Regions from separate parts of the Pseudarthrobacter sp. AB1 genome, predicted to be linked through region 2. Evidence: predicted binding sites of a transcription regulator. Region 2 holds the regulator's gene; the other holds the start of a gene.

Region 1 (11,559 bases), on a different contig from region 2:
GGCACGGTGGTGCAGGCTGGTCGACATGGACTCAAGCCTAAACTGGGATTGACTGGCCACGTTCCACAAAGTGGGCACCGCTTCCCTCAAGCCGATTGAATATATATGCTTTATTAGGATCCATCGGTTCGTGACAGCGTGCTTCGCAGCGAACGCGGAGCCATCTGCACATCCATTGCACAACGAAATTGGAGTTTTGATGTCTGCACACATCGGTGTCACCGGCCTTGCGGTGATGGGCGCCAACCTGGCCCGCAACCTGGCCCGCAACGGCTTCACTGTTGCCCTGCACAACAGGTCGGTCGAAAAGACTGACGCTTTGCTCGCAAAGCACGGCACGGACGGCGACTTCGTCCGCACCGAAACGTTGCAGGAGCTTGTTGACTCCCTGGAGAAGCCCCGCCGCGTCCTGATCATGGTCAAGGCCGGCAAGCCGGTTGACTCGGTCATCGAGCAGCTTGAACCTCTCCTGGAAGCTGGCGACATCATCATCGACGCCGGAAACTCCCACTACGAGGACACCCGCCGCCGCGAAGCCGCGCTGGCGAAGAAGGACCTGCACTTCGTCGGCATCGGCGTCTCCGGCGGTGAGGAAGGAGCCCTGAACGGCCCGTCCATCATGCCCGGTGGTTCCAAGGAGTCCTACGACGCCCTCGGTCCGCTGCTCGAAAAGATCGCCGCGCACGTGGACGGCAAGCCCTGCTGCGCATGGATCGGCACCGACGGCGCCGGCCACTTCGTCAAGATGGTCCACAACGGCATCGAATACGCCGACATGCAGGTCATCGGCGAAGCCTTCGACCTCCTCCGCTCCGGCGCCGGCATCGAGCCCGCCGACCAGGCCAAGATCTTCGAAGAATGGAACAAGGGCGAACTCGCCTCCTTCCTGATCGAAATCTCCGCCGAGGTCCTGGGCCACGTTGACACCCGCACCGGCAAGCCGTTTGTGGACGTTGTGGTGGATGCCGCCGGCCAGAAGGGCACCGGACGCTGGACGGTCATCTCCGCGCTGGAGCTGGGCTCCCCGACGTCGGGCATCGCCGAGTCGGTCTTCGCCCGTGCCCTGTCATCGCAGACCGAGCAGCGCAAGATCGCCCAGGAACTCCTCGCCGGCGAGGAAATCGCCGTCGACGTTCCGGACACCTTTGTTGAGGACGTACGCCAGGCGCTCTACGCGTCCAAGCTGGTTTCCTACGCCCAGGGCCTGGACATGCTGACCTCAGCAGCAAAGGAATACGGCTGGGACCTCAAGCTGGACGAGATCGCTTCGCTGTGGCGCGGCGGCTGCATCATCCGTGCAGAACTGCTCAAGGAAATCACCAAGGCCTACGCCGCAGAAGACAAGCCGGCCAATCTGCTGTTCGCCCCGGCGTTCACCAAGGCCATCGCCGATGTCCTGCCGGCATGGCGCCGTGTTGTCTCCACCGCCGTCCAGCTCGGCATCCCCGTGCCGGTCTTCTCCTCGTCACTGGCCTACTACGACGGCCTGCGCCGCAAGCGCCTGCCGGCCGCAGTGATCCAGGGCCAGCGCGACCTTTTCGGCGCGCACACCTACGGCCGTGTCGACGCCGAGGGCACGTTCCACACCCTGTGGGGCGAGGACAAGTCCGAAATCGAAGCAGTGGACACGCACTAGTCACCACGCTCTGATTGCATCAAGCTGCAAACCCTGCGGCCGGCAGTTCCCGGATATTCTGGGTGCTGCCGGCCGTTGGCGTTTCCGGCAGTTGTGGTGTCCGTCCATCCAAGGAGTCAGAATGCCCAAGCCAGTCGCATTAGTTACGGGAGCATCCACGGGTATCGGCTTCGAGGCGGCGAAAAAGCTCAGCAGCCACGGTTTCATCGTCTATGCCGGCGCCCGCCGGGTGGACAGGATGGAGCCGCTGAAGGTGCTGGGCGTCCAGGTCCTGGCACTGGACGTGACGGACGACGATTCGATGCGTGCCGCCGTCGGCCGTGTCCTGGAAGAGCGCGGGCGGATTGATGTCCTGGTCAACAACGCCGGATACGGGTCTTACGGGGCGCTGGAACAGGTGGACCTGGCCGAGGGCCGGCGCCAATTCGAGGTGAACGTCTTTGGCCTCGCCAGGATGACGCAGCTGGTCCTGCCGGCCATGCGGAGTGCGGGACGGGGCAGGATCATCAACATCTCGTCCATCGGCGGAAAATTCTACGAACCCCTCGGCGCTTGGTACCACGCCACGAAGTTCGCCGTTGAGGGCATGAGCGATGCACTGCGGCTGGAACTCAAGCCGCACGGCGTCGAGGTAGCCATCATCGAACCGGCAAGTACGCTCAGCGAGTGGGGCCGGATTTCCGCTGACGGGCTGCTGGCCAGCAGCGGCGAGGGGCCGTATGCCGCACAGGCACGGCACATGGCGCACGTCCTGGCCTCCACGGACAGGCCTGAAACGTCCACGCAGCCGGCGGTGATTGCGGCGGCTGTCCTGCACGCGGCCACGGCCGCCCGTCCCCGCACCCGGTACCCGGTGGGCAGGGGAGCGGCGGCCATTCTTGGCCTTCGGCGCGTCCTGCCGGACCGGCTCTATGATGCAGTGGTCACGGCAGTCCTGAAGCGTGTCGCCGGGTAAGGCTGCAGTGACGGATCAGATCCGGTATTCGATGTCGTACTCGGCCGGATCCACGGCGGGCTTGGTTTCGCGCTGGGCATCACGGTGGCGCCACTTGGCCGGCACGCCGGTCACAATCGATTCCGGCGGCGCGTCCTTGACCACCACGGCGTTGGCGCCCACGGCGCTGTCCCGGCCGATGGTGATAGGTCCCAGGACCTTGGCTCCGGCGCCGATGGTGACCCGGTCCTCGATGGTGGGATGGCGCTTGACCTTGGCCAGCGAGCGGCCGCCCAGCGTGACGCCGTGATAAATCATCACGTCTTCGCCGATCTCGGCGGTTTCGCCGATGACCACACCCATGCCGTGGTCGATGAAGAAACGCCGGCCGATCGTGGCGCCGGGATGGATCTCGATTCCGGTCAGGAAGCGGCCCAGCTGCGACACCAGCCGCGCCGGGAACCGCAGTCCCGGGGTTTGCCACATATGGTGCGTCAGCCGGTGGATCCAGATGGCATGCAGCCCGGAATAGGCGAAAAAGTTCTCAAAAGAACCTCGAGCCGCCGGGTCGTGTGACCGGGCGGCGTCGAGATCTTCCTTCAGTCTTGCGAAAAAGCCCACAAAGTTCTTTCTACAGGAAACGGGGCGACAACGGGCTGATCAGCCGCGGATGTCGTCATAGAGCACGGTGGAGATGTAACGCTCACCGAAGTCGCAGACAACCGCGACGATCAGCTTGCCGGCATTCTCCGGACGCTTGGCCAGTTCCAGGGCCCCCCAGACGATGGCACCGGAGGAGATGCCGCCGAGGATGCCTTCTTTGACGCCGAGTTCACGGGCGACCCGGACGGAGTCCTCCAGGGTGGCATCCAGGACTTCGTCGTAGACGTTGGTGTCCAGGATTTCCGGGATGAAGTTCGCGCCGATGCCCTGGATCTTGTGCGGCCCGGGAGCGCCGCCGTTCAGGATGGCGGAGTCCTTCGGTTCGATGGCGACAATCTGGACCTCAGGATTGCGCTCCTTCAGAACCTGGCCGACGCCGGTGACGGTTCCGCCGGTGCCGATTCCGGCGACGAAGATGTCCACCTTGCCGTCGGTGTCGGACCAGATTTCCTCGGCGGTGGTGGTGCGGTGGATCTCAGGGTTGGCCTCGTTGGCGAACTGCTGGGCCCAGATGGAGTTTTCCGTGTTGGCCACGATTTCCTGGGCCTTTTCCACGGCGCCGCGCATGCCCTCGGAACCCGGGGTCAGGACAATCTCGGCGCCGAACGCCCGCAGCATAACGCGGCGTTCGGTGGACATGGTCTCGGGCATGGTCAGGATGACCTTGTAACCGCGGGCCGCACCCACCATGGCAAGGGCGATGCCGGTGTTGCCGGAGGTGCCTTCAACGATGGTGCCGCCGGGCTTGAGGGCGCCCGACTTCTCGGCGGCGTCAACGATGGCCACTCCGATGCGGTCCTTGACGCTGTTGGCCGGGTTGTAGAACTCAAGCTTGACCGCCACAGTCGCGCCCAGGCCCTCGGTTAACCGGTTCAGGCGGACCAGCGGAGTGCCGCCGACCAACTGCGTTACATCGTCATAGATCCGTGCCATGTAGATATGCCTATCTCTCAAGTGTGAATGCTGAGGTCAGCCTAACGATGGCTGAGCGGGCGCTGCTAAGCATTAAGCCACGCAGAGTAATATTTCCTGGCCTTGGCGAGCTTGGGATTGATGATCACCTGGCAGTATCCCTGCTCGGGATACTTGGCGTAGTAGTCCTGGTGAAAGTCCTCCGCGACATGGAAGCGGGGGAGCCGGCTGACCTCCGTAACGATCGGATGGGACCAGAGAGCCTGGTTCCGGTCGATCGCCTCCTCGAACAGGATCTTCTCTTCGGTGGTCTCATAGAACATTGACGACCGGTACTGCGTGCCCACGTCGTACCCCTGGCGATTGAGCGTTGTGGGATCGTGCAGCGCGAAGAACATGTCCAGGATGACCTCAGCCGGGATGACGGATTCGTCGAAAGTGACCGCCACGACTTCAGCGTGGCCAGTGGTTCCGCCACAGACGGAGTAGTAGTCCGGCTGAGGGTCATGGCCGCCCGTGTACCCGGAAATCACCGACGTGACCCCTTTGGTTATTTGGTAGACGGCGTCGAGGCACCAGAAGCAGCCCCCGCCAAGAACAAAAGTTTTCATGACCTCTTCAATGGTTGAGCGCGCCAGATGATTCCCTGACCACCCTACGAGAGTTTGAAATATGCGGGGCAAACGGACCGATGGGGTAAAACTGAGACTATGGAACCTGCAGACATCGGCGTCAGAGATGCGGACAAGCACGACGACGGCACCCTTACCGGGGCGGACGCTGCAGCGGCTGGTCCGGCTGCTCCCACGCTGGGGCAGGTGCTGCTGGCGGTTGAGGAACTCTGGCCCGAGTCGCTGGCCGAAAACTGGGACGAAGTGGGGCTGGTGGCCGGGCACCCGTCAGCGCCCGTGACAAGGGTGATGTTCGCCGTTGATCCGACGCTTACGGTGATCGAGGAAGCCGTGGAATGGGGTGCCGAGCTCCTGATTACCCATCACCCGTTGCTCCTCAAAGGCGTCACGTCCGTGGCGGCCACCACTGCCAAAGGGCAGGCTATCCACCGCCTTATCGAGTCCGGAACCGCACTGCTGACCGTCCATACCAACGGTGATTCCGCCGTCGGGGGCGTTTCCGACGTCCTGGCCGATGCGCTGGGACTTGAGGGCGTTGTCCCGCTGACGGTGGCCGCGAACGGACTGCCCGAGGAAGGCATCGGACGTGTGGGTGATCTGGCGGACGTGATGAGCCTGGGCGATTTCGCTGCCCGGGTGTTCGGCATCCTGCCGTCGGTGGCCGGCGGAGTCCGTGTGTCCGGGGACAAGGACGGGCTGGTGCGGCGCATTGCGGTGTGCGGGGGCGCGGGGGATTCGCTGTTCAATGAGGTGCGGGCCAACAACGCCGACGTCTATGTCACCGCCGACCTCCGCCATCATCCGGCGTCCGAAGCCCGTGAAGCGGCAGTGAACGGCCGGCCCTACCTGATTGACGTTTCGCACTTTGCCAGCGAATGGCTGTGGCTGCCTGCTGCGGCGTCGGCGCTGGGCAATGTGCTAGCCGATCAGGGCCACGACGTCGAGATCCAGGTAAGCACCACCAACAGCGATCCGTGGGACTTCATTCTGACTCCGGGCTAAGCCGTGCGGGCGAGGGGCCCCAGGCGAGCTAGCGAGGCAGGGGAGCACGCCAGGCGCTAGAGTCTATAAAGCGCCGATACGGTGCCCGGCTTCGGCCGGATTGGATTTAGCGGAGGTAAATAGTGGCCAAGGCAGCACCGGCGGAACAGTTGAAGTTGCTCGAACTGCAGGGGCTGGACGCAAAGCTCAGGTCCCTGTCCAACCGCCGCCGCGCCCTGGAAACCGATCCCCGGATCGAGGACCTGCAATCGGCCCTGTCCGTCGCCAACGGCGAACTCGGCGCTGCCAAGATGGCCGTCCACGACGCCGAAGCCGAGCTGAAGCGCGCCGAGGCCGACGTCGAGCAGGTCGCCTCCCGCATCGAACGCGACGAAGCGCGGCTCAACAGCGGGACGGGGCTGTCAAAGGACCTGGTGGCCCTGCAGAAGGACATCGCGTCCCTCAACAAGCGCCGCTCCGACCTTGAAGACGTGGAGCTGGAAGTCCTGGAACGCCTGGATTCGCTGCGCGAGCGTCAGGCTGCCCAGCAGCTCATCGTGGATAACGTCCAGGGCTCCTTCGGCGGCATCCGCGCCGAACTCGATGAAGCCCTGGCCGAAGTGGCTGCTGAAGCGACCATTGTCCGCGGCAAGCGCGCCGCGTTCGCTGAAGGACTCGATGCCGGGATGCTGGCTATCTACGAAAAGACGCTGGCAAAGCGGGGCGTGGGCGCCGCCCGGTTGTTCCACGGCACCTCTGAGGCCTCCGGAATGAAGCTGAGTCCCGGGGACCTCGCCGAGATCAAGGCCGCCTCCGAAGACGACATTGTGTTCTGCCCGGATTCGGGTGCCATCCTGGTGCGCTCCGCTGAGTGGAACACTCCCGCCCCAGCTAACTAACAGCCCATATGGGGCGCTCTAACTGCCGTTGTGAACGCTCAGAGCGACTGTTTGTGCTACCGGGTTGGGCAGGATGATGTTCAGGGCATGCGGTTTCCGCACTGAACCATCCACCAGCTCGGCGTCCCATTTTTCGCGCGTGGCCTTCAGTAGCTGCCCCGGAGTCAGCGGGGCATTGCCGCGCCGGGCCAGCAGGTGCCGCGCCAGCTCGCCGCGGGTGTGCTTGGCGAAGTGGCTGACCACCTTGCGCACGCCATTGACCTCAGTAAAAACATTGACGGCCACCGTCTGAGCCGGCGGCGGTGTCCAGGCGGCGGCATAGGTGCTGGAGCGGCAGTCCACGAGCAGATGCCCGGACGCCGACTCCGCGAGGGCCGCCGAAATCTGAGGCTTCCAGAACGAGGCGAGGCGGCCGACGTCGGGCAGTGCCGTTCCCATCGACAGCCGGTAGGCGGGCACACTGTCCGCGAAGCGGATGGCGCCCCATAGCGCCGAGATCACCAGCACGGATACATCGGCCTTCCGCCGCTGCGTCGGCGTCAGGGTTTTGTAGCCGAGGGCGTCGTACAGAACGCCGGAATAGATCTGGTGTGCCGGGGCGGCCGGTTCGGCGTGGAGCCGGGTGTTGCGTTCGACGTCGTCCTGCAGCGATGCGCCGACGCCCAGCAGCGCGAGGGCATCCTCATGTGCGCTGACCGTCCCCAGCGCCTCCAGGACTTTGGCCCGATAGGTGTTGAGTTCGGGAAAGCTCAGTGACGGCCAGTCGACGGCGGATCCGCGGACTGCGGGGGTCTTGCCTTCGGAGGGGGGAAGCAGAATCAGCACCGTACGATCTTACCGGCGACGGCGTGGCCTCCTGCCGGCGGTAGACTGGGCTGCGGATGGGTTGACCAGGCGGCCGCGCGTCACGCAAGTGGCTCGAGGAACGTCCGGGCTCCGCAGGGCAGGGTGGTGGGTAACGCCCACTCGGGGTAACCCGCAGGCCAGTGCCACAGAGAACAGACCGCCTGCGTCTTCCGGCAACGGAAGCTCAACAGGTAAGGGTGAAACGGTGGTGTAAGAGACCACCAGCTTCCCGGGTGACCGGGAAGGCTAGGTAAACCCCACCCGGAGCAAGGCCAGACAGGACACGTTTGAGGGCTGCCCGCCCGAGTGTCCGGGTAGGCCGCTGGAGGGCGTCGGCAACGGCGTCCGTAGATGGATGGCCGCTACTCCCGCGCTGGTAACGGCACGGGAGCACAGAACCCGGCGTATCGGTCAACCCATCCAACACCTCCCGCCGGGCACGGACCCGCCCCGTATGTGAGTGATTTCACGCTGGTGGCGGCGGTCCGCCGGTCTGCTCCAGCCTAGAATGGAGAGCGAACGTAGGAGTTCTGCCGCCGGGTCTGCGTTCGCAGCCGGTGGCTTTTCTTTGCGCTTCTCCACGGCACCCGGGATGGACCGCATCCTGCCGGTGCCAGAGCCCCTGGACATCATCAGGTGGCCGCCAACCGCGTACGACGACGTATGCGGCTGAACCGAGGAAGGTAGTTCTGTGAGCCAGACGTCAGATTCTTGTCTTGATACGTGGATGGGCCGGGAGGCTCTCGCCGAGGCCATGATTCCGGTGATTGGCCGGCTGTACCGCGAAAACAACGTGGTGACCAGCATTCATGGCCGGAGCCTGATCAACAAATCCACCATGAACATCCTCAAGGCGCACCGGTTCGCCCGCCGCATGAGCAACACCGAGCTCCTGCTCGAAGAGACCGCACCGCTGCTGAACATCCTGGCTCAGCTGGAGCTGGGTGCGGCGGCCATCGACGTCGCCCGACTGGCGGAGAAGTTCAAGGCGGAAGGCGACGGCGCCACCCTGGAAGAGTTCCTCCGCGCCGAGCTTGCCGAGGTAGTTGGCAAGCGTGGTGGCGATGACCGCACCAGCACCGACGTTGTGCTGTACGGTTTTGGCCGGATCGGCCGCCTGCTGGCGCGCCTCCTGATCGAAAAGGCCGGTGGCGGCCACGGCCTGCGCCTGCGCGCCATCGTGGTGCGCCGCGGCTCGGACAAGGACCTCACCAAGCGCGCCAGCCTCCTGCGCCGCGACTCGGTCCACGGTTCCTTCGAGGGAACCATCCGGGTGGATGAGGCTGCCAACACCATTACGGCGAACGGTGTACAGGTCCAGGTCATCTACTCGGACAATCCTGCCACGATCGACTACACCGCCTACGGCATCCACAACGCCCTGGTGGTGGACAACACGGGCCGCTGGCGCGACGCCGAAGGCCTGTCCCAGCACCTGCAGAGCAAGGGCGTTGCGCGGGTTCTCCTGACGGCGCCGGGCAAGGGCGACCTGAAGAACATCGTGCACGGTATTAACCACCGCAGCATCGAGGACACGGACCAGATCGTGTCCGCAGCGTCCTGCACCACGAACGCCATCACCCCGGTCCTGAAGGCCATCAACGACAAGTTCGGCGTGATCCACGGGCACGTTGAAACCGTCCACTCCTTCACCAACGACCAGAACCTGATCGACAACTTCCACAAGGGCGACCGCCGCGGCCGCTCCGCCGCGCTGAACATGGTTATCACCGAAACCGGAGCGGCCACTGCTGTGGCGAAGGCGCTGCCCGAGCTGCTGGGCAAGCTCACCGGCAGCTCAATCCGCGTCCCCACACCGGACGTTTCGCTGGCCATTCTGAACCTGAGCCTGGAGAGCGGAACCACCAAGGATGAGGTGAACGACTATCTGCGCCAGATGTCCCTGCATTCGGACCTCCGCAAGCAGATTGACTACATCGATTCGCCCGAGGTTGTTTCCACGGACTTTGTTGGCTCACGCCGTGCCGGCATCGTGGACGGCCTCGCCACCATCTCCAACGGCAAGAACCTGATTCTTTACGTCTGGTACGACAATGAATTCGGTTACAGCTGCCAGGTAGTCCGGGTTATGGAAGAGATGGCCGGAGTCAACCCGCCGGCGTTCCCCGCCAAGGAAGCCGCTGCGGCGTTGGCAGCAATCGCCGTCTAGGCCGGTTGCCGGGCTGGCCGCCCGACATTCCCGGCTGATTTGCTGGAATCAGCCGGGAATCGGGATCACACTGGTGGCATGGATAACGAAACTCTCCACGAGACCACCCTTGAACACGCCCTCGACGTCGCCAAGGCCAACCACAAAGAAGCGATCCGGCTCCTGGACCAGGCGCGCAGGTCCCGGGCTTCCGGCGATGTCGGTGACGACCGGGTGCGGCAGCTCGAAGGGCTCCTCCAGGTTGCCGAAGAAGACCTGCGCCGTGTAGCCCGGGAGCAATAGCCGGCCTCAGCAGTGGGCGGGATGCCCGGTCCACTTGTCCTCCCCGTTGTGGATAACCGCTTGGGTGTCGGTGGGGTGACCTAGGCTCTTTTGGTGCGTTACATTTCCGGTAGAGCTGATTACCCATGACCGTCAGCTGGCGTGCCTACCGCAGCGCCCGCCGCCGCTCGAGGCAGGCCTGGGTCCTGCTGGCCGTGCTGACCCTGGCTGCAGCCGGCTCCGCGGGATGGTTTTTCACTGCGGGCCAGTTCGCAGCGGCGGAACCAGCCATCGCAGGGCCCAGTGAGGCGCCCGTTTTCGACGGGACCTGGATGAAGCCCGTGGTGCCGGTCCACGCTGTGCCGCAGGGGAGTGCCCTGGACGCCCTTGAGGGGCTGCCCGTCAAGGGCAGGGCTCCCAGGGACAACTACCAGCGGGAGGCCTTCGGGCAGGCCTGGCTGGACGTGGACCGGAACGGCTGCGACACCCGCAACGACATCCTTCGCAGGGATTTGACCGCCGTGGGCTTCACGGAGGGGTCCAAATGCAGGGTAGCGTCGGGTGCCATCCAGGAGCCGTACACGGGGAAAGCCGTGGAGTTCCGGCGCGGTGCGGAAAGCAGCAAGGAAATCCAGATCGACCACGTTGTGGCGCTCGGAGACGCGTGGCAGAAAGGCGCACAGGGGCTGAATTCGCAGCAGCGCCAGAGCCTGGCCAACGATCCGCTGAACCTCATCGCCGCGGACGGTCCCGCCAACCAGCAGAAGAGCGCAAGCGACGCTGCTACCTGGCTGCCAAAGAACAAGAACTTCCGCTGCCACTATGTTGCCCGCCAGATCTCGGTGAAGGCGTCCTATGAACTGTGGGTCACGCAGCCGGAGAAGGACGCGATGAAGCGCGTCCTGGACTCCTGCCCGGACCAGCCAACCATCAGCGCCCGTTAATGCGTCGGCTCAGTGGCCGAACGGGTCCGGATCCACGCCGGGCATCCAGGTCAGCCCGGGCACGCCCCAGCCGCTCTTCCTGGCCAGTTTCATGGCCTTCCGTGCATAGCGGTCCATCAGCCGGTTGACGTAAAGCTTTCCGTCCAGGTGGTCGTACTCGTGCTGGATCACCCGGGCGAACCATCCCGTCGCTTCGAACTCAACGGGCTGCCCGTAGCCGTCAAAGCCTTCCACCCTCGCCCACTCTGCACGCTTGAGCGGGTAGGCGCCGCCGGGGAAGGAGAGGCAGCCCTCTTCCTCTTCTTCGGGGTCCGGCAGTGCGCCAGAGATCTTGGACAGGGTCAGCACCGGGTTAACCAGGACTCCGATGGGCGGGGCGCCGTCGTCATTGGCGTACTTGTAAACGAAAATTCTCTTGCCAACTCCAACCTGCGGCGCGGCCAGGCCGACGCCGTTGGCAGCATCGTTGGTTTCAAGCATGTCCGCGATCAGGGTGCGCAGCCCGTCGTCGAACACCTCCACCTCAGCGGCGCGGCGGTGCAGCACCGGTTCTCCCCAGACGGTGATTGGCAGAACTGTCATCTCAGGCGGCCCTTCGTGCGTGCGGCGTGACGCCGGCGTTTATGCAAAAAAATGGAGGCCGTACCGGATATCCGGTACGGCCTCCAACTGAACAGCATT
Region 2 (11,559 bases):
TCCGCGGCTCCGGGATCTTCGCCGGCGGCTGGGGCGCCAAGCGCGCCGCGGTCTACGGCGTGGACGAGCAGGAGCTCGGCAAGTACTACGCCCAGCGCACGCTGCTCAAGCGCGAAGTCCTGCCCGAGCACGTGGCCAACGCCGCCGCGGTCCTCACCAGCAACGAACTGTCCCACACCACCGGACTCCACATCCCCGTGGACGCCGGCGTGGCAGCAGCCTTCCTGCGATGAGCACACCCGCATCCCCTGCCCGGGGCGGTGTCGACGGCGGCGGTACTTCTGCCTGTGGCGTTTTCGCCGCCGTCGACATCGGTGCGTCCTCCGGCCGGGTCATCCTTGGCCGGGTCACCGGTTCCAGCGTGGAGCTGGAAACGGTGCACCGTTTCCCCAACGGCGTGGTGGAGCTCGACGGCGGCCTCCGCTGGGATTTCGACGCCCTGTTCGCCGAGGTCCTCGCGGGCCTGAGCGCCGCCGCCACCGCGGCCGCGGTGCAGGACGAGACCATCACGAGCATCGGGATCGACACCTGGGCGGTGGACTACGGCCTGGTCAACGTCGCCGGCGAACTCACGGCCCAGCCCTACAGCTACCGTGATGACCGCAGCCGGGCCGCCGTCGCGCCCGTTCATCAGAAGCTGGACCCGGCCCGGCTCTACGCCACCACCGGGCTGCAGTTCCTGCAGTTCAACACGCTCTACCAGCTCGCCACCGAGCCGGACCTGGACGGTTTGCAGGCGCTGCTGATCCCGGACCTGATCGCCTTCCTGCTGACGGGGCAACGCCGGACCGAAACAACCAACGCCTCCACCACGGGCCTGTTCGACGCTGTCGCGGGTGAGTGGGCTGCCGGGTTCCTCACCGCCCTGGGCCTGCCCAGGAAACTGTTCCCGCCGCTGATCGAGCCCGGCGAAACCGTGGGCACCCTGCTGCCCGCGATCGCGGCAAGGGTAGGCCTGCCGGCCGCCACCAAGGTGCTGGCCGTCGGCTCGCACGACACTGCCTCGGCCGTCGCCGCGGTCCCCGCCCAGGAAGAGAATTTCGCGTACATCTCCTCCGGCACCTGGTCCCTGGTGGGGCTGGAACTGAACCATCCGATCCTGACCGAGGCCAGCCGCGAAGCGAACTTCACCAACGAGCGCGGCGTGGACGGCACCATCCGCTACCTGCGCAACATGGGTGGGCTCTGGCTGCTCAGCGAATGCCAGCGGACCTGGGCCGCCGAAGGCTACACCCCGGAACTCACTGATCTGCTCGACGCAGCAGCGGCACTGCCCCCGGGCGGCCCGCGGATCAACCCGGACGATTCCGCCTTCATCGCCCCGGACAACATGCCCCACCGCATCCGCGCCACGGTCCGCCACACCGGGGACATCCTGCCGGACCACCCCGCAGCCATCACACGTTGCATGATGGACAGCCTCGCCACGGGCTACGCGCGAGCCATCGCGGATGCCGAACGCCTGGCGGACCGCACTGTGGACGTGGTCCATGTGGTGGGGGGCGGCTCCCGGAACAGGCTCCTCTGCCAGCTCACCGCTGACACCACCGGAAAAAAAGTGGTGGCCGGGCCGGTGGAAGCGACCGCCGTCGGGAATGTCCTGGTCCAAGCCCGCGCCGCCGGGCACATCAGCGGAGGGCTCACGGAACTGCGCCGCCTGGTGATGGCATCGCTCGAGCTGCAGACGTTCACGCCGCAGCTCTCCCGCCTGTAGCCGCTCGCCCCCGGAGGCAGGACGCACGTGTCCTTTCGCGTCAACGGCGGCGCCCCGGACGTATTGTGTGACGTAGGATCTCCGATAGCAACCCGACGAGAACAGGACCGGACGGCAGCATGCCCCTCTTCGACCTTCCCCTTGACCAGCTCCGCGGCTACACCTCGAAGGTCACTCCGCCCGCGGACCTGCAGGACTTCTGGGACGCCACGCTCGACGAGGCCCGGACGTTCCCGCTCAACGCAACATTCGAGCTGGTGGAGAACCATTTGGCGGTCATCGACACGTTCGACGTCACGTTCAACGGCTACGGCGGCTCGCCGATCAAGGGCTGGCTGCACCTCCCGGCGAACCGTAGCGCCGGAACCCCGCTGCCGGTCGTTGTGCAGTACATCGGCTACTCGGGCGGCCGCGGCCTGGTCAATCAGGACACCAAATGGGCGCAGGCCGGCTATGCGCATTTCATCATGGACACCCGAGGCCAGGGCTACGGCGGGATCCTCGGCGAGACGGCGGATCCGCACCCGTCAGCAGGCGAAGTGGCCTACGCGGGCCTCATGACCAGGGGTGCAGGCAGCCGCGAGGACTACTACTACCGCCGCGTGTACGTGGACGCGTTCCGTGCGGTGGAAGCGGCGCAGTCCCATCCGGAGGTGGATCCGTCGCGCGTGGTCCTGGCCGGCGTCAGCCAGGGCGGCGGCATCGCGGTGGCGGTTGCCGGGCTGGTGGCGGGAAGGCTCGACGGCGTCATCGCCGCGCTGCCCGACGTCCCCTTTTTGCAGGACTTTCCCAGGTCCATCGATATCGCGGCCCGCGGCCCCTATCCGGAAATTACGGCTTTCCTGGGCAGGCACCGGGACCGGTATGAGCCGATGCTCGCGGTCCTGAACTATTTTGACGGCGTTAACCTGGCCAGGGCAGCCACCGTGCCTGCCCTGTACTCGGTGGCGCAGATGGACGATGTGTGCCCGCCGTCCACGGTGTTCGCCAGCTTCAATGCCTACGGCGGCGACTCCGCGGCACTATCCTCGGCGCAAAAGCAGATCGAGGTCTACCGGTTCAACAACCACGAGGGCGGCCAGGAGCACCACTGGATCAGGCAGCTGCAGTACCTCCGCAGGCTCCTGGGCTGACGCCGTGCGAGCTGGCAGATATGGACGTTTCCAGAGGGATTCGGGGGAGGTAGCTGCCAATTGGCGCAACGTGACGGCCGCGATTTTGCGGCCGTCGCAGCACACGGTTATGGTGTGCCTATGACAAACCGTTGGTATGCGTATTTTTCGTTGGCTCTGGAGGAGCCCGCGTCTAACTGACACGCATCCATCTTCCTTCAGAGCCAACAGGGCAGAGATCATTCTCTGCCCTTCGCCATTTCTCCGGCGGGTTCTGATCTGGGCCCGCTTTCCTATCTGGAACAGGACCCGAACATGAGCACCGCGACAGCCACTCCCGCAAAATCCACGTCCAATCTGCGTGTCAGCGAATTCACGCCGCTGCCCACGCCCCAGGAGCTCATCGCCGAGCTGCCCATGGACGCCCGGGTAACGGACGTCGTCGAGCGTGGCCGCGACGAAGTCCGGGCCATCATGGACGGTGTGGACGACAGGCTGCTGGTCATCGTAGGCCCCTGCTCCATCCACGACCCCAAGGCCGGACTGGAATACGCCCGCCGGCTGGTCAGCCAGGCAGAAAAGCACCGAGACGACCTCCTGATCGTGATGCGCACCTACTTCGAGAAGCCCCGCACAACGGTGGGCTGGAAGGGCCTGATCAACGATCCGCGCCTGGACGGCAGTCACGACATGGTCACGGGGCTCCGGACCGCCAGGGAGTTCCTGCAGCAGGTCACCGCGCTGGGACTGCCCACCGCCACCGAATTCCTGGAGCCGATCAGCCCCCAGTACATGGCGGACCTGATCTCCTGGGGAGCCATCGGGGCCCGCACCACCGAAAGCCAGATCCACCGCCAGCTGGCCTCCGGGCTCTCCATGCCCATCGGATTCAAGAACGGGACCGACGGCGACCTCCAGGTCGCGCTCGACGCCTGCGGCGCCGCCGCTGCCGCCCAGGCCTTCCTGGGGATCGATGGTGACGGCCGGGCCGCGCTGGTGGCCACCGCCGGCAACCCGGACACCCACGTCATCCTCCGCGGCGGACGTAAGGGACCCAACTACTCAGTGGCCGACGTCGAAAGCGCCTCCGCCAAGCTCGCCGGGAAGGGGCTCAACCCCCGGCTGATCGTGGACGCCAGCCACGCCAACAGCGGCAAGAGCCACCACCGGCAGGCGGAAGTGGCATTGGAAATCGGTGCGCAGCTGGAGGACGGCGGCCAGGCGGCACAGGCCATCGCGGGCGTCATGCTGGAGAGCTTCCTGGTGGGCGGTGCCCAGAACCTGGATGTCACGGAGCACGCGGCGGGCCGGGCGGAGCTGGTCTACGGTCAGAGCGTCACGGACGCGTGCATGGATTGGGACGTATCCGTTTCGGTCCTCGATCAGCTCGCGGCGTCCGCCCGGAAGCGGCGGACCGCTTAATGATTGCCCGGATGACTTTCACTACAGCCCCATGAACCTCTAGAGTATCTAACACATGGTTGGTGGATGGCTCAGCATCGGCACACCGCAAATGAAACACAGCTGGGGTTACCGTCGTCATCCATCAGCAAAGGAATAGCGAAATGTCCGCAGAACAGAACTTCTCGAACGCGAAGTTCCTGACCGTCGCCGAAGTGGCCGAGGTCATGCGCGTCTCCAAGATGACCGTTTACCGGTTGGTCCATTCAGGCGAAATGCCCGCGGTGCGTTTCGGCCGGTCGTACCGGGTGCCGGAAAACGCCGTCGAGCAGTACCTTAAGGGTGCTGTGGTGGACGGACACACCGAAACCGCCTGAGCATTACCTGCGGTCAGTGGGCATCGCCAAGAAGCGGTACCCTGTTAAGGAACGTTTTACGTCATTGTAAGAATCTGTCAGTTGTTTCAGTTCTGTAGCTCTGTCCACGGACCTTTTCCATCAGACAGGTACTGCATCTAGTTTGTGAGGAACTTTCGTGGGTTCAGTTATTAAGAAGCGTCGCAAGCGTATGGCCAAGAAGAAGCACCGCAAGTTGCTTCGTAAGACCCGTCACCAGCGCCGTAATAAGAAGTAGAGATACTTCAACAAGCGTGAAAATGCCCGTTGCCTTCCCGGCAGCGGGCATTTTTTTGCGTGTGAGGGGCAGCCATGCGCTCGTACGCGAGGCACAGCAGCTGGCGGCCCGGTTCCTAAATGCGGGGGCCGCGCATCCGGGAGTATCCGCGCCAGAGCCCGTACACGGCGCCGCCGGCGGTTGCTGCCTTGAGGCCCAAGGTGGCAGCGCGTCGGCCGGAACGGAAGTCGTAGACTGGCCAGTTGTTGTCCCGTGCGTGGCGGCGGAGCCTGGCATCGGGGTTGATGGCTACCGGGTGCCCTACCAGGGTCAGCAGCGGAATGTCGTTGTATGAGTCGCTGTAGGCCCAGCACCGCTTCAGGTCCAGGCCTTCGGCGTCTGCCAGTTCCCGGACGGCCACAGCCTTCGCTGCACCGTGCAGGATGTCGCCCACCAGGCGGCCGGTGTACATGCCGTCGGCAACCTCGCCAACCGTGCCCAGGGCTCCTGTCAGGCCCAGCCTAGTGGAAATGACCGTGGCGACCTCAATGGGGGTGCCGGTGACCAGCCAGACCCGCCGGCCCACGCGGAGGTGCTGCTGCGCCAGTGCCTTGGCGCCGGGCCAGATCCTGGACGCGATCATTTCGTCGTAGACCTCTTCGCCCAAGACCTTGACGTCTTCCACTGTGATGCCGGCAACGAGGGTGAGGGCAGAATCGCGGACAGCGTGGACGTCGTCCATGTTCTCGCCGCGCGCCACAAATTTAAACTGCTTCCACGCGAACCCTGCAGCCTGCGTCAGCGTAAAGGCGCCGCGTTGGTGCATCTTGCGGGCAACGTGGAAAAGGCTGGCGCCCTTCATGAGGGTGTTATCGACGTCGAAAAAGGCGGCTTCGCCGGTCTGCATCAACGCATCCGGCTGGGTCACCACAGCGACGTACTTCTCCTCGGGCATGTCCACGAGTCTAGTCAATACTCAGCGGCCAGGATTTCAGCGCCAGTGCCAGTGCCTCTGCCGTGAAGGGCGTTACGGTTAATGCATGGCAAAACCCGAGGTAGTCCTTATCACCAAAGCAGACTGCCACCTGTGCGCAGCCGCGCGCGACGCCGTCGGACGCGTTACTGCGTTGCTGGGACTCGGGTGGACGGAACAGCAGGTGGACGAACTGCCGGAACTGCGTGAGCAGTATGCGGAGGAAATTCCCGTGGTCCTGGTGGATGGCATCCAGCGCGATTTCTGGAAAATCGACGAAGCCCGGCTGGAGCGCGTCCTTCAACGCGCCATGGCCCAATAGGAAAGCGGGCCTCGCAGAATGACACAGGCTTTGTTGGCACCAGCGGCGGGGCTCTAGAGTGGAGTCACGACGCGATGGGACGGAGGGGATAGTGACATCACTGGATTCATCTCCCCAGGCTGTCCAAGGTGCAGGGCCTGACCACAGTACGCAGCCTGTCCACGGGGCACAGCCTGCCCCCGGCACAGAGGCCGCCAAACAGATCCCGCCCGCAGCCGTGGCTCGGCTGACCATCTACCTGCGCGCCCTTAACACGCTGTTGTCGGACGGCGTCGAACGGGTATCTTCGGAATCCCTGGCGGAAGCATCGGGCGTGAGCTCGTCAACTCTCCGCAAGGACCTCTCTTATGTGGGCTCCTACGGCACGCGTGGCGTGGGCTACGAAGTGCAGTACCTGAGCCGTCACATCTCCGCGGCCCTGGGGCTGACCCACGACTGGAAGGTCGCCATTGTTGGCGCGGGTAACCTCGGCAAAGCCCTGGCCCGCTATGGCGGCTTCGAGTCCCGCGGTTTTGACGTGGTGGCCATTTTCGACGCCGACCAGATGGTGGTGGGCAACGAGGTGGGCTGGCTGCGGGTCAGCGACGCCGCGTACATGGAGGCGGTGCTGCAGCGGACGGGCGCCAATATGGTGGTCCTGGCGCTTCCGGCCACCGTGGCGCAGGCCGTGTGCGACCGCGTGGTGGCCGCCGGCGTCCACAGCATCCTCAGCTTCGCCCCCGTCATGCTCCAGGTCCCCGAGGGCGTGAACCTCCGCAAAGTGGACATGGCCACCGAGCTGCAGATCCTCGCCTATCATGCACAACGGGCGCAGACCCCGGGCCAGTCCGCCTAGTTTCGTTGGCGGTTGGTGGGGTCCACGCCCATTAGGGTGTGGATTCGACTTGCGGTGCTACTGGCCGTAGGGGTTGCCAGGCGTGCTGCCCGGGGCGCCGTACGGGCTGCCGAATGCCTGCTGCTTGCGGAAATAGGGCGCCGCCGCCGGCAGGTAGAGCAGCACGATGGCCGCGATCCCCGCCAGCGTCCCCAGGGTTCCGATGCTCGGTGCGCCGAAGAGGCCGACAACGGACAGCGCCGCGAAAACGGTACCGAGGATGCGGGCCCAGTTCTTGCCTTTCCGGACGAAGAACGCCACGAGTGCGTACAACCCCGCACCGATAATCGCGAAGACTACGAGCGATCCGGCAAGGATGCCCTTAAAGTCTTCGTAGCTGAAGTCAGCAGGGGTGGCGCCGCTGCTGCGCATGGCGTCGTCGAACGCGTTCCGGATCTGAGGATCGTCAAGCATGCCGATGCCCATCAGCAGGCTGATGACGTACACAACACCCGCGCCGATCAGCAGCCAGAACGAGATATTGACCAGCCGGGGAACCCCGTTGGATCCGGTGGCCTGCGGCTGTTCGGACGGGTACTGCGCGTAGGGGGACTGTCCGTACGGCTGCTGGCCATAGGGCGGAGGTGTGGGCTGGCCGAACTGCGGCGGGGTGTTCTGCCCAAACTGCGGGGCGTTCTGCCCGTACTGCGGCGGGGTGTTCTGCCCAAACTGCGGGGCGTTCTGCCCGTACTGGGGCGCCGGGGGAGTCTGCTGGCCATACTGCGGGGCGTTCTCGCCGTATCGGGGCGCTGGCGGCTGGTTGCCGGGCTCGGGCTCGTTTGGGACGGGAGGCGGGACAGGCGTGCTCATGAGCGGTCCTTTGCAGGTCGGATGTCAGTTCGGCTGCTGGGTGCAGTCCAACTGGCCTGCCCCCAGTACGGCTTAGTTCCCACCGTACCCCCGGCGAATGCCGCGGGGGATCATTCCAGAGAGGTATTCGGGCGGAACTCAGCCTGGTTCGTTCAGGACCTTGTTTTCAGGGGATCTTCGTGTGCGCGGCTGTCTATCCACGTTCCTCAACGCCCATAACAGCCCGTGCCGCCGGGTGAGATGCGTCTACGCGCGTCCCTTGACGGAGTTGAACCAGGCCTGCGAGTTCGGCAGCCACATCAGGACGGTTGCCGCGGCGGAGATGAGGAAGCCCAGCCAGTTGTTGCCGATCCCGCTGCCGCCGCCCACACTGCCGCCGATCACGGCGAGCACCAGTGAAACGCCGGCGACGATCGTGAGGGCCAGTCGGGCCCACTCCTTGCCCTCCTTCATCTTCAGGACCAGGACAATCTGGGCCGCGGCCAGGGCGAGGGCCACCAGGACGAGAAGGAGGAGCACAGCAGCCAGCCCGGGTGCCACAACGAACAACGCCAGCGTGCCCAGCACGCCAAACAGGCCGCCAAGGACTCCCAGCATGCCGCCGATGAGCCAGATCCAGTACGAGACCTTCAGCTCGGTGGGCAGCCCGGTCACGCTGAACATGCCGGAGAAACCGCCCTTGGGCATAACGTCATTGAAGCTGTGGGGGCCGTCGGTGGGCATCGCAAATTGGAAGCCGCCCGGTTGGCCCGGCTGGTTGTACGGCTGGCCCGTCTGGCCGGGCTGCGGGTAGGCCGGGCCCGGCTGCGGGTAACCCTGCGGAGGCTGGTAGCCGGCGGGCGGAACGTTGCTGGCCGGAGGAGCGCTGCCGGCAGGAGGCGGCGTGACAGGCGGCTGGGCACCGGGCTGCTCAGAGCCGGGCTGCTGGGGCTGCTGGGGCTGTGGTACGTCATTGTTGCTCATGGGTCTCACTGTAGACCGCAGGTCCGCCGGTATCCAGGGGACAAAACAAAGCACCCCGGCCGCCAGATTCCGGGGAAGGGCGGCCGGGGTGCTTCAGGATGAAAAACTATGCTGCGGGTGCGATGAACGCGAGCTCCAGGTTGATGGCAACCTTGTCGCTGACCAGCACGCCGCCGGCTTCCAGTACGGCATTCCAGGTCAGGCCAAAGTCCTTGCGGCTGATGGTGGTTTCAGCGGAGACGCCGGCGCGGGTCATGCCGAACGGGTCCACAGCCACGCCGTTGAACTCGGTCTCGAGGGCAACGGGGCGGGTGACGCCCTTGATGGTGAGGTCACCGGTCAGCTCGTAGCTGTTGCCCTTGGCCACGAGGCCGTTGGAGACGAAGGAGATTTCCGGGAAGGCCTCGACGTCGAAGAAGTCTTCGCCGCGGACGTGGCCGTCGCGGTTGATATCGCCGGAGTCGAAGCTGGCGGTCTGGATGGTGGCGCTGACCTTGGAATCGGCTACGTTGTCGGCGAGGTCCAGGGTTGCCGCTGCATCCTTGAACTGGCCGCGGACCTTGCTGATGCCTGCGTGCCGGACGGTGAAGGCGATCTCGCTGTGCGAGTTGTCGAGGGTCCAGGTGCCGGTGGTGACGTCTGCGGGAAGAGTCATGGTGTTTCTCCTTGGGTTTGTCGGGGGTACTTCCGGATAGCTTGACGCTTCATCTGTTGAATCCTCAACTATCCGCTGCATCCAGTATAAACATGCATTTGCATGTTTTGTTCCCGGTTCCGGAACATTTTTCCAAAAAATGAGTTCTACTGGATGTAGAAGATTTCGGATCGCACGCCATCTTTGAGAAACTGGTAAACATGCCCCAATCCACTGTCCATCTGCTCCGCCATGGCGAGGTCCACAATCCTGACCGCGTTCTCTACGGCAGGCTGCCCGAATTCCACCTCTCCGAGCTGGGTCGGGAAATGGCGCAGATGCTCGCCGACCACTTCGCCGAACGTGCCGCGCGCGGGGCCAGGATCGTCTATCTCGCGGCGTCGCCGCTGGTCAGGGCGCAGGAAACAGCCGCTCCCACGGCTGAGGCGCTTGGCCTGGACATCAACACGGACGGCCGCATCATCGAAGCGGAAAACTACTTCCAGGGCATGAAGGTCACCAAGGCCGAGCTCCGGAAGCCCAAGCACTGGCCGCACCTGGTCAACCCGTTCCGGCCGTCCTGGGGCGAACCGTATAAGGCACAGGCCGCGCGCGTCAGGGCAGCTGTTGAGGACGCCCGGCTCCGAGCCATCGAACTGGCCGCAGGGGACTACGGCACCGACGGCCCCGAAGCCATCATGGTCAGCCACCAGCTCCCCATCTGGGCCACCCGCCTCAGCGCCGAGGGCAAGCCGCTGTGGCATGACCCGCGCAAACGCGAGTGCACTCTGACGTCCATAACCTCCCTGATGTTCGACGAAGACGGCTCGCTCCTGCGTGTTGAGTACAGTGAGCCCGCTGCCGCGCTCCTTCCCGGCGCCGCCAGCACCCCCGGAGCCTGACGTGATGGACAACCGGAGAACATCCCGCTCAACGGCCAGCACCGCATCCCGCCGCGCCGTGCTCGCTGCCGGCGGCGCCGCCCTTGCCGCCCTGACCCTGGGGCTGTCCGCCTGTGCGCAGGAGGACGCCCTTGCCAAGCAGGCCAAAGCCGGCGACAACAAGAACTACGTTGCCGGGGACGGCTCGGTGACCGAGTTCACCGCGGCGGACCGCAAGGCCGCCGTCGCCATTAACGGCACGCTGTTCAACGGCACCCAAGTAGCCTCCGCGGACTTCCAGGGCAAGGTGACGGTCCTGAACTTCTGGTTCGCCGCCTGCGCACCCTGTCGGGTGGAGGCACCCATCCTGGAAGAGCTGCACCAGGACTTCAAGGACCAGGGCGTGCAGTTCTTCGGCGTGAACCTCCGCGACGAAAAAGGCACCGCAGAGGCCTTCGACAAGACGTTCAACCTGACCTACCCCAGCTTCGATGACAAGAACGGCAGCGTGCTCCTGGCGGTCTCCGGCCTGGTCCCGCCGGGAGCGGTCCCCACAACGCTGGTCCTGGACAAGCAGGGCCGCGTGGCCTCGCGCGTGCTGGGCGAAGTCCAGAAGGGCACCCTTAAAGCCCTCATCACCGCAGCCGTGGCAGAGTAGCGGCGGCCCCGGACCGTGAACAGCCCCTTCGCCGAAACCATCCTTAGTGGCTCGCTCCTGCTTGCCATCCCCGTGGCGCTGCTCGCCGGCCTGGTGTCCTTCCTGTCGCCGTGCGTGCTGCCCCTGGTGCCCGGCTACCTCGGATACGTCACCGGCCTGAGCGGCGTAGACCTGGAGAAGCAGAAACGTGGCCGGATGCTTGCGGGCATCGGGCTTTTTGTGCTGGGATTCTCGGTGATTTTCGTCCTGCTGGGCGGCGCGTTCGGCCAGCTGGGCACGCTCATCACCGGCTCGCAGAATGCCTGGATCACCCAACTGCTGGGCGTCCTCGTCATCCTCATGGGTGTGGTGTTTATGGGCGGGTTCGGCTGGCTGCAGCGCGATGCGAAGATCCACGCCAAGCCGCCGGCCGGCCTGTGGGGCGCACCGTTGCTGGGCCTCACGTTTGGACTCGGCTGGGCCCCGTGCATCGGGCCCACCTACTCCGCCGTCCAGCTCCTGAGCCTGTCCGGCGGTTCATCCGCAGCCAAGGGTGCCTTCCTGGCGTTTGTCTACAGCCTGGGCCTGGGCATCCCGTTCCTGCTGATCGCATTGGCGGTCCGGCG

Evidence for each region. Region 2 encodes Rex, which represses fermentation and respiration genes when NADH is low (regulators of the CRP and FNR family bind a similar motif). Its sites were predicted from a motif close to CTTGTGAANNNNTTCACAAG; they were not measured.
Region 1: a site for Rex is predicted at 7,957-7,976, ahead of DAD99_RS16890 (glyceraldehyde-3-phosphate dehydrogenase). Genes of this name have one in related genera too.

Annotation. Positions count from the first base shown of each region.
Region 1 is NZ_PZKO01000060.1:11,206-22,764, forward strand. It holds gene DAD99_RS16840 (FadR/GntR family transcriptional regulator) at 1-27, opposite strand, end outside; gene gndA (NADP-dependent phosphogluconate dehydrogenase) at 200-1,636, shown strand; gene DAD99_RS16850 (oxidoreductase) at 1,758-2,591, shown strand; gene epsC (serine O-acetyltransferase EpsC) at 2,607-3,191, opposite strand; gene cysK (cysteine synthase A) at 3,231-4,166, opposite strand; gene msrA (peptide-methionine (S)-S-oxide reductase MsrA) at 4,232-4,756, opposite strand; gene DAD99_RS16870 (Nif3-like dinuclear metal center hexameric protein) at 4,856-5,779, shown strand; gene DAD99_RS16875 (zinc ribbon domain-containing protein) at 5,902-6,657, shown strand; gene DAD99_RS16880 (YaaA family protein) at 6,676-7,482, opposite strand; RNA gene rnpB (RNase P RNA component class A) at 7,540-7,926, shown strand; gene DAD99_RS16890 (glyceraldehyde-3-phosphate dehydrogenase) at 8,195-9,673, shown strand; gene DAD99_RS16895 (hypothetical protein) at 9,752-9,955, shown strand; gene DAD99_RS16900 (HNH endonuclease family protein) at 10,081-10,878, shown strand; gene def (peptide deformylase) at 10,888-11,460, opposite strand.
Region 2 is NZ_PZKO01000047.1:8,139-19,697, forward strand. It holds gene DAD99_RS12180 (bifunctional aldolase/short-chain dehydrogenase) at 1-233, shown strand, start outside; gene DAD99_RS12185 (rhamnulokinase family protein) at 230-1,714, shown strand; gene DAD99_RS12190 (acetylxylan esterase) at 1,834-2,847, shown strand; gene DAD99_RS12195 (3-deoxy-7-phosphoheptulonate synthase) at 3,142-4,248, shown strand; gene DAD99_RS12200 (helix-turn-helix domain-containing protein) at 4,392-4,604, shown strand; gene DAD99_RS12205 (30S ribosomal protein bS22) at 4,762-4,860, shown strand; gene DAD99_RS12210 (HAD family phosphatase) at 4,976-5,794, opposite strand; gene DAD99_RS12215 (glutaredoxin family protein) at 5,880-6,134, shown strand; gene DAD99_RS12220 (redox-sensing transcriptional repressor Rex) at 6,226-6,969, shown strand; gene DAD99_RS12225 (hypothetical protein) at 7,027-7,818, opposite strand; gene DAD99_RS21725 (hypothetical protein) at 8,065-8,781, opposite strand; gene DAD99_RS12235 (YceI family protein) at 8,888-9,436, opposite strand; gene DAD99_RS12240 (histidine phosphatase family protein) at 9,637-10,317, shown strand; gene DAD99_RS12245 (TlpA disulfide reductase family protein) at 10,322-10,954, shown strand; gene DAD99_RS12250 (cytochrome c biogenesis protein CcdA) at 10,970-11,559, shown strand, end outside.